DNA from 3 places in the Gilliamella sp. W8126 genome. Region 3 is predicted to be linked to each of the others. Evidence: riboswitches for the same ligand, from Rfam matches in the RefSeq annotation. Region 3 holds a riboswitch; each other region holds the start of a gene.
What was found. Region 3 has a riboswitch for thiamine pyrophosphate ahead of thiB (thiamine ABC transporter substrate binding subunit). Riboswitches for the same ligand answer to the same signal wherever they lie in the genome.
Positions count from the first base shown of each region.

Region 1: another riboswitch for thiamine pyrophosphate. It lies ahead of tenA (thiaminase II); the one in region 3 lies ahead of thiB (thiamine ABC transporter substrate binding subunit).
Region 2: another riboswitch for thiamine pyrophosphate. It lies ahead of thiM (hydroxyethylthiazole kinase); the one in region 3 lies ahead of thiB (thiamine ABC transporter substrate binding subunit).

Region 1 is NZ_JACFPE010000001.1:450,412-453,703, reverse strand. Features, by position in the region: gene asnA (aspartate--ammonia ligase) at 345-1,337, shown strand; gene tenA (thiaminase II) at 1,407-2,069, opposite strand; TPP riboswitch at 2,121-2,210, opposite strand; gene H3S74_RS02075 (DUF1161 domain-containing protein) at 2,342-2,722, opposite strand; gene H3S74_RS02070 (hypothetical protein) at 2,860-3,090, opposite strand.
Region 2 is NZ_JACFPE010000001.1:7,888-11,179, reverse strand. Features, by position in the region: gene trkA (Trk system potassium transporter TrkA) at 71-1,432, shown strand; TPP riboswitch at 1,483-1,584, shown strand; gene thiM (hydroxyethylthiazole kinase) at 1,645-2,418, shown strand; gene thiE (thiamine phosphate synthase) at 2,434-3,075, shown strand; gene thiD (bifunctional hydroxymethylpyrimidine kinase/phosphomethylpyrimidine kinase) at 3,087-3,292, shown strand, end outside.
Region 3 is NZ_JACFPE010000002.1:681,142-684,433, reverse strand. Features, by position in the region: gene thiP (thiamine/thiamine pyrophosphate ABC transporter permease) at 1-458, opposite strand, end outside; gene thiB (thiamine ABC transporter substrate binding subunit) at 472-1,470, opposite strand; TPP riboswitch at 1,511-1,619, opposite strand; gene argS (arginine--tRNA ligase) at 1,781-3,292, shown strand, end outside.

The DNA.
Region 1 (3,292 bases), on a different contig from region 3:
CACAGCCTTGTCAAACTTCCCTGTTTGCCATGCTAACCTCACTCAGTTGTCAGCTCGTTGCTAAGGTCGCTAAATAAAACACACCAAACTGATTGGCAAACAATAAACTTTTATGTTTAGTGTGAGCTGATTTAATAACTAAGTGGTCCTGACACTAATTATTAGCAATAGATAAAAGATAATTAGTTTGTAAAAACATCATAAATAGTTATTAGTAAAAATATATTTTAGAAGTAATTGAGATAGTTTTTGATCTTTAGTTTAAGCCAGTTAACTAAACTTGCATATTTCTGCTTTCTAGTTTAATTTAACAACACAAATTTTTTTATATTTCGAGACTAAACATGACAATATCATTTAAAGAGCAGCAACAACGAATCAATTTTGTTAAACAATTTTTTGCCGAGCAATTAGCAAATAATCTATCATTAATTGAAGTTCAAGCACCAATATTGAGTCAAATTGGTGACGGCGTTCAAGATAATTTGTCAGGTACCGAAAAAGCCGTTCAAGTTAATATTAAAAGTATTCCAAATGCACAATTCGAAGTTGTTCATTCACTAGCTAAATGGAAACGTAAAACGTTAAGTCAGCACAATTTTCCTGTTGGTGAAGGCATTTATACCAATATGAAGGCTCTGCGCCCGGATGAAGATAAACTTTCGCCTATTCACTCTGTTTATGTTGATCAATGGGATTGGGAAAAAGTGATTCGTCCCGAAGATCGCAATTTAGCTTATTTAAAACAAACGGTTGAAAAAATTTATAGTGCAATTAAAGCGACTGAAAAAGCAGTCTCTGAAAAATATCATCTATCACGTTTTTTACCCGAAACAATTACCTTTATGGATAGTGAACAACTGTTAAAACGTTATCCAAATTTATCACCGAAAGAGCGTGAAAATGCAATTACCAAAGAGTTAGGCGCCGTATTTTTAATTGGTATTGGTGGTGAATTATCAAATAATGAAAAACATGATGTCCGTGCTCCTGATTATGATGATTGGAGTAGTGATAATGAAATGGGTTCAAAAGGCTTAAATGGTGACATTTTAGTTTGGAATCCTGTGCTAAATAGTGGTTTTGAAATCTCATCAATGGGAGTCCGTGTCGATCCAGAAACCTTAAAACGACAATTAAAACTGACTAATAATGAAGATCGCCTTCAATATGCGTGGCATAAAGCATTAGCTAATGGTGATTTTTTACAAACAATTGGTGGTGGAATTGGCCAATCACGATTAACCATGTTACTTTTACAGCAACAACATATTGGCCAAGTACAAGCAAGCGTTTGGGACGATGCCACCAAACGAGATTATTCAAAACTACTTTAGTTTAAACATTGTTTAAATATAGTTCAAATTCAGCATACTTTACCCAGAGTGGTAAAGTATGCTTATTATTTAAATACTTTTATCTAATCCCATTTGCCAGAAACCAGTTTCAAGTTTAGTTGCTTGCCTGAATAATTTTGTTAAATGTTCAATGCGACTAGCATCTAAATTTACTAAGCGCTGATCAATCCACGCAATTTCATTTTGCATTGTTTGTTGGAATTCCTTACTAGCATACATGTTAACCCAACTGTTATATCTATTGTTGTTAGCATCATACCAATGTTGTTTGGTTAGCCAATCAGCAATCATACTGTAACCAATTAAACAAGGCGCTAATACAATATGCAAATCTAATATATCCCCATGTAATCCGACATCCAATACATAACCCGTATATTCACTATTTGCTTTGGCTTCAGTTAATAGGTTAAGTTCGTTCTCAGTTATTTGCCACTTTTTACAATATTCAATATGTAAGTCTAGTTCAACTTCAACAATTGCTTTCAAGCTATTTAAAGATTGTTTGATTTCAATCAGATCATGACTTTTATACACTGCTAATCCCCATGCTCGGGAAAAATTGATAAGGAAAAGATAATCTTGTTTTAAGTAGTGTTGAAAGCAGGCAATATCTAATGTACCTTTACCTAATTGTTGAATAAACTCATGTTGAATATAGTTATCCCAATCACTTTGGCATGATTGAATAAGTGAATAAAATGATGACATGATGACTCCTTTTTATAAAAATTAGTAATTAAGGAGTACAACAGACTTGCAGAAAAGCGTGTTTTATACTCCCTTCGTCGGTACTAACCGAATCAGGTTCAACGGGTATAATCTCAGCCTAAGGCACCCCGGATAAATATAGATGAATAATAGCTCAGAAAATAAATAACAATTTTTGTAAAAATAATAGTTTATTAACCGTTACTATTTATTCAAATATTCTTCATTAATTAACCGATAGATCTTCTATAACTGTAGCTAATAATCAGTAATTATTCTGTCTTCGAGTCAATTTGCTGATTATCTTCTGAAGATGGCGCTACTATTTCTTGTTGAGAAGATTTCTCTAATTCAGCTTTTTCGGCTTGCTGATTAGAAATTGAAGACTCTTGTTGTTTTGCTTCAGTTGTTACCGAATTATCTTGTGAACGAATATATACAATCTTTTGTTGACCTCGGTCACACGATCCGACAATTTTACCTGCAACGCCTTGCTCAGCTTGTTCTGATGGAACTAAATTTAATTGAAAACTGTTTTCATCAACACCATTGTTTTTGATTTTCTCAGCGATACTGGCACTAATTTCTTCACAATTAGAAGCAGCGGCAACCATTGGAAGACCTAACAATAAAACCACGACTAACTTTTTCATACCCTTTCCTATAAATTATAAATAATAAGTCTTGTTGCATTGTAAAACGATTGATAAAACTTTCCATATCGTTATAAGCAATATGATAAATAAATTTTATCAGTTTATTAATGAAGTTAGCGCAAGATTCTAACCGATTAATCTTGCTTATGCTGGCTTTCAAGTACTTTCAATTTATCTAAAACCCAACAGCGAATATCGGCTAATTCAGTTTCAGACAATCGATTAACAAAATCTCTTTTTTCATGAAGTTGTTTACGATCTTCATCAGTCAAAACAACCCCTTTTAAATTTAATAATACTTCTTTACGGTACATAGAATAGATAAAATCTTTTATCAAATCGTCAGAAAGATTAATGTTAGTCATTTTGATTTCCTTATTTTATATCTTTAACGCTCATACGATTAAGTCGACATCTAAATTAATAACATCACCACTTAATATAAAAGAGTATTAAAAAATAAACTCTGTTTAATAAACAGCCGGATCTCCAATATAATCGAATCGCAAATAGATGACAATGATTGAATCAAATAACACAAACTAAAACTTTTTCATTTATTCAAAA
Region 2 (3,292 bases), on a different contig from region 3:
GACTAAAAGCATTATCGTTTTTATTAATGATAAATGCCGTTGAAGCCTTTTTGATTATCATAGGTTAGTTATGAAAATTATCATTCTTGGTGCAGGTCAAACAGGTAGTGCTCTTGCCGAATATCTGGTTACTGAAAAACAGAACGATGTGACAGTTGTAGATGAAGATCATGACAAATTGCAATCATTGCAAGAACGTTTTGATTTGCAAGTTATTTGTGGAAAATCATCTTATCCACAAGTATTAGAAAGTGCTGGTGCAGAATCTGCCGACATGTTAGTCGCTGTTACCAATTCTGATGAAGTCAATATGATGGCTTGTCAAATTGGGCATGTAATGTTCAATATCCCTCAAAAAGTGGCACGAATTCGGGCGCCTGAATATAATGATGAAAGATACTCGTTTTTTAATAAAGATTGTATTAACATCGATCATATTATTGCCCCAGAAAATCTAATCACCAATCATATCAGCCAACTAGTGCAATATCCTGGCGCACTACAATTTGCCTCATTTTATGATAATCGAGTCTGCTTAGTTGCCGTCACAGCTTACTACGGTGGTGCATTGGTGGGTAGTGAATTATCAGAGCTAAAAGAACATTTACCTCATGTCGAAGCTCGGGTGGTGGCTATTTATCGTAAAAATCGTTTTATTCGTCCGATCGGTTCAACCTTGATTGAAGCTGGGGATATGGTTTACTTTATTACCCCACCGCTTAACATCAAAGCGGTAACCAGTGAATTACAACGGTTAGAAAAGCCTTATAAACGAATAATCATTAGTGGTGGTGGCGGCATTGCTGTTGCTTTAGCTAAGCGATTAGAAAACGATTATCAAGTTAAATTGATTGAACGTAATGCCGAAAAAGCAGAATTAATTGCCGAGCAGTTAGTTAATACTACCGTATTACATGGTGAATCATCGGATCAAGAGCTATTATCGCAAGAACAAGTCGAACTTACCGACCTTTTTGTTGCAGTGACGAGTGATGATGAATCAAATATTATGTCATCAATGCTTGCCAAAAGGATGGGAGCAAAAAAAGTCATCGTACTTATTCAACGACAAGCTTATTTAGAGTTAATTAACGATAGCGTGATTGATATTGCCATTTCACCACAACATGCCACTATTTCAGAATTACTCAGTCATGTAAGACAAAATGGCGTGGTAAAAGTTGTCTCACTACGGCAAGGTGAATCAGAAATTGTCGAAGTGATTGTTCGTGGTGATACTGAAAATTCTAAACTAGTAGGTAAAAATATTAACAGTCTAAAATTACCTTCAGGGGCAACTATTGGTGCTGTGGTGCGTGGTGAAGATGTGATTATTGTTAATACCGATTTAATGATCGAAGATGGTGATCACTTAATCATCTTCTTACCAGATAGACGATCTATTAGCGATATCGAAAGATTATTACAATAGCTTGTATAAAATATAAACTCAGTACATAATTAAACTGTTTTTATTAATTGTTTTTTGACTCGGGGTGTTTTTTGTTACTACAAAAAACTGAGATTTTACCCGTTGAACCTGATCTGGCTAATACCAGCGTAGGGAAGTCTTCGTCTTAATTATTCGTTTTGACACATTCTTCCCTTAATATCAATAATAAATAAGGAAAGAATATGTCTACCATTCAGTTATTCCAAAACAATGATGCCATTCCCTTTATTGAGCAAGTTAAACAACAACGACCGTTAGTCCATTGCATTACCAATGATGTTGTACAGAATTTTACCGCCAATGTCTTATTAGCCATTGGTGCTTCACCAGCAATGGTCGTTGCGAAACAAGAAGTTGAGGACTTTGTAACTATTGCCAGTAGCTTATTAATTAATATTGGTACCATTGATGAGCACAGCGCAAATAGTATGTTGTTAGCTGCAGCAAAAGCTGAACAGACGCAGACACCGTGGGTACTGGATCCTGTAGCGGTTGGTGCGGCACTTAAATACCGTACTGAAGTTGCCAAACAACTGTTAACCTTTAGACCAAGTGTTATTCGAGGAAATGCCTCTGAAATTCTCGCATTGAGTGGTCAACAATCATCATCGAAAGGGCCTGATGGACTTGATTCTACCGATTCTGCATTAAATGCAGCAATACTATTAGCACAAAAATATCAAACCATTGTCGCAATAACAGGTGAGATAGATTATATCACAGATGGTGAACAAATTTATAGTATTGTCGGTGGCGATATCGCTTTAACTAAAGTAACCGGCACAGGCTGTTCGTTATCTGCGATGGTAGCAGCATTTATTGCAACCACTAGTAATCGTTTAACCGCTACTGCAACAGCCTGTTTTATGATGAAAAAAGCAGGACAGCTTGCTAATAAACAGCAAGGGTTAGGTAGTTTCGCCATTGCTGTTATTGATCATCTTTCACGATTCAATCAAAACTAAAAATAAGGATGTTTGATGAAAAAGCAACTTGATTTAACTCTCTATTTAGTCCTCGATCCGTTATTATGTGACGGTATAGATGGCATGGTCACTACTACCAAAATTGCCGTTGAGAATGGTGTTACCGCCGTGCAACTACGTTCAGAACAAGAATACTCTGGTAAAAATTGGTATGACGCCGCACAAGCGCTCAAAGAAGTGTTAAGTCGTACCCAAGTTCCACTATTTATCAATGACCATGTTGATATTGCTTTAGCCATTGATGCCGATGGCGTTCATATAGGACAAAGCGATCTCCCGGTTGAAGTTACTCGACGTTTAATTGGCACAGACAAATGGTTAGGACTTTCAGTTTCAAATCGATCACAACTAGAGAATGTTCCTTGGCATTTAGTTGATTATCTTGGCATAGGGCCTATCTATCCAACTGCAACCAAAAAGGATGCCGCAGCTGCGACTGGCATTGCTCAATTGAAAGAACTGGTTAAAGCGAAACAATGCCCTGCCGTAGCGATCGGTGGTATCGGCGTGAATAATTTAACCGAAGTAATCCAAACTGGCATTGAAGGTATTGCCGTTGTGTCGGCAATATGTGGACAAGCTAATCTTGCCAAAGCTACATCAGACCTAATCAGTAAAATAAAACAAGCAAAATAGGAAACCAAATCATGACAACAGTTGCATTAACAATAGCGGGCAGTGACCCTAGTGGTGGCGCAGGTATTCAAGCTGACTTAAAAGCATTTTCAGCACTTGGTGCTTATGGTATGTCAGTGATCACCGCATTAACCGCACAAAGTACGCAAGGCGTTAATGGTGTACATGCCATTCCCTCTCAATTTATTGAAGCACAGTTTAATACGCTGTATCAAGA
Region 3 (3,292 bases):
TAAAATAGACAGCAGGCATAAGGGAAATTCAGAAATACATGCGCCAATAAAATGCCTTGTAAACCATAAATTGAAAATGAGAATGGTATGTGTAATATTTGGCAGATACTTGATAATAAACCTTGTCGCCCGTAAACCGATAGTAAACCAGTCACAACAACTAGTGTTGGTAAGATAAAGGTAATAGGCATCATTTTCAATAACAACTTTTTACCTTTAAAATCCACTAAAGATAATGCTTTAGCCATTAATATAGCAGCGATTAGTGATAATAACGTCGACAATACAGCTTGGTAAAAAGTTATCCAGATAATATGCAATATGTAACTATCAAAATAGATGCTTAAATTTCCTGACTGCAAGGCAAATTTCCAGATAGCGAAAAGTGCTGAACTTAATATGATTAAAATTAAACTAGCAGCACTGATACCTGGTAATAACGATCTGAATTTTAACATTAATAATACTTAACTATTTACTTATTGCTGACTGCCACTCACGAATCCAGCCTTTTTGATGTTTTTCAATCTCTTCCGGTGTAAATTCTAGCGATTTATCAATGATATTAATTTGCTTATAAGCATCGGGTAGATCGGTTTTAATAATTGGATACATCACATTTTTTTCAGCAAATTGCCGTTGTATCTCAGGTGTTAGTAAGTAACGTAAAAATTGTCGAGCTAAATCGACTTCTTGGCTATATTTAATGATGCCAGCCACTTCGACTTGGCGATAGTGACCTTCATCAAAAATCGCGGCTGCGTAGCTATGATTATTTTCATTAATAATATGTGCTATCGGCGATGTGCTATAACTTAATACCAAATCAGCCTCATCTTTTAAGAACATACCATAAGCTTCACTCCAACCCTTGGTTACTGTGACCGTATGTTTAGCCACTTGTTGCCATGCATTTGCCACCTCGTCACCATAGACCTTTTTCATCCAAAACAAAAAACCTAATCCTGGAGTACTGGTTCTAGGATCTTGATAAATGATTTTCCAATTAGCTTTGTTTTCGATCAATTCATGTAATGAATGAGGAGGATTTTTAATTTTATCTTGATTATAGATAAAAGCGAAATAGCCAAAATCATAAGGAATAAAACTATCATCCCACCAATCGGTATTGAGATTATCGGGTTTACTAATTTGATGCGGAATTAAGATATCCGCTTGCTTGGCTTGTGCTAATAGGTTGTTATCTAATCCTAAAATAACATCAGCATTTGTTTTGTCGCCTTCGAGGCGAATCCGATTTAAAACAGATACGCCATCTCCCAATGTGACAACATCAAGTTGGCAATGACATTGCGCTTCGAAGCCTTTTTTAATTGTTTCACCCGGCCCCCACTGTGACATAAATGAATTGTAACTATAAACGGTTAGAGTTGGTTGTTGTGCATTAGCTAGATGACTAAATAGTGAAAATGAAAATATAACAGATAGTAAAAAGTTTTTACGAAACATTTTGCCTCCAAAGTAATGTGTAAAAGACAAAAGGTTTGAGCAGATATAATAACTCAAATCCCTCCGCTGGCATTATCCAGTTCAGGTTCGACGAGTTATGTCAGTTTTTCTGACACTCTCAGCCCTTCAGGGCACCCCGTTGAGAACGATGAGTAGTTTAGTGGTAGCAAATAGAATTGTAAACAGGCGATGTGTTGATAAATACAAATTTAGACAAATTAAAACAAGGTAAGATTACAGGCAATCAGTGACAATTGTTGTGTTTGTCGGTATTATATGCCTCATTTTATGATTATTGATTAGGTACAATGTGAACATTCAACAACTATTAACGCAACGAGTTTCGCAAGCAATGATTATGGCTGGTGCAGATAAAAACTGTGATGCTTTAATCAAGCAATCAGCCAAAGTTCAATTTGGTGACTATCAAGCAAATGGTATCATGGCTACCGCTAAAAAATTGGGTATGCCACCACGCGCATTGGCAGAAAAAGTATTACAACATCTGGATATTGAAGATATTGCCGATAAAGTAGAAATTGCTGGACCGGGTTTTATTAATATCTTTTTAAAAAATAGTTGGATTGCCGAGCAGAACGAAGTAGCATTAAGTAGCGATAAATTGAATATCACCTTACCGGCTAAACCACAAACTATTGTGGTTGATTACTCAGCACCAAACGTAGCAAAAGAGATGCATGTTGGTCATTTACGCTCAACGATTATTGGTGATGCGAGTGTTAGAGTCTTAAATTTTCTTGGCCACAATGTGATTCGAGCTAATCACGTTGGTGATTGGGGAACCCAATTTGGTATGTTAATCGCTTACCTTGAAAAAATGCAAAACGAACAGGCCAACGATATGGATCTATCGGATCTAGAATCTTTTTATCGTGCAGCAAAAAAACATTATGACGAAGATGAAGTCTTTGCTGAAAAAGCCCGTAATTATGTCGTTAAGCTTCAAGGTGGTGATGAGTATTGCCGTGAAATGTGGCGAAAACTGGTTGATATTACCATGACGCAAAATATTGCCACATATAAACGACTCAATGTCACACTTTCACTAGAAGATACCATGGGTGAAAGTATCTATAACAGTATGCTTCCGGGCATTGTTGCCGATCTTAAACAGAAAAAATTAGCCGTTGAAAGTGAAGGCGCTATCGTTGTGTTTTTAGATGAGTATAAAAATAAAGAAGGCGAACCAATGGGTGTTATCATCCAAAAACGAGATGGTGGTTATCTTTATGCAACAACCGATATTGCTTGTGCCAAATACCGTTATGAAACGCTACACGCGGATCGTATTTTATATTATACCGATTCACGCCAACACCAACATTTAGAACAAGTTTGGGCGATTGTACATAAAGCAAAATATGTCCCAGAATCTTTAAAACTTGAACATCATATGTTTGGTATGATGTTAGGTAAAGATGGTAAACCATTTAAAACGCGTTCAGGTGATACCGTTAAACTAAATGATTTACTCGATGAAGCAACTGAGCGAGCAGCAACATTAATTAAAAGCAAAAATCCTGATCTTTCTGATACCGAGCTGGCTCAAGTGGTTGATGCAGTTGCCATTGGTGCGGTTAAATATGCTGATCTATCCAAAAATAGAACGACTGATTATGTATTTGATTGGGATAATATGCTGTCATTTGAAGGCAATACAGCGCCTTATTTACAGTATGCCTATACCCGTGTACTTTCAGTATTTAAAAAATCAAATATCAATGAAGACAATCTAGATGGTCATATCGATTTAGGTACTGAAAAGGAACGCGCATTAGCAATTCGTTTGAATCAATTTGAT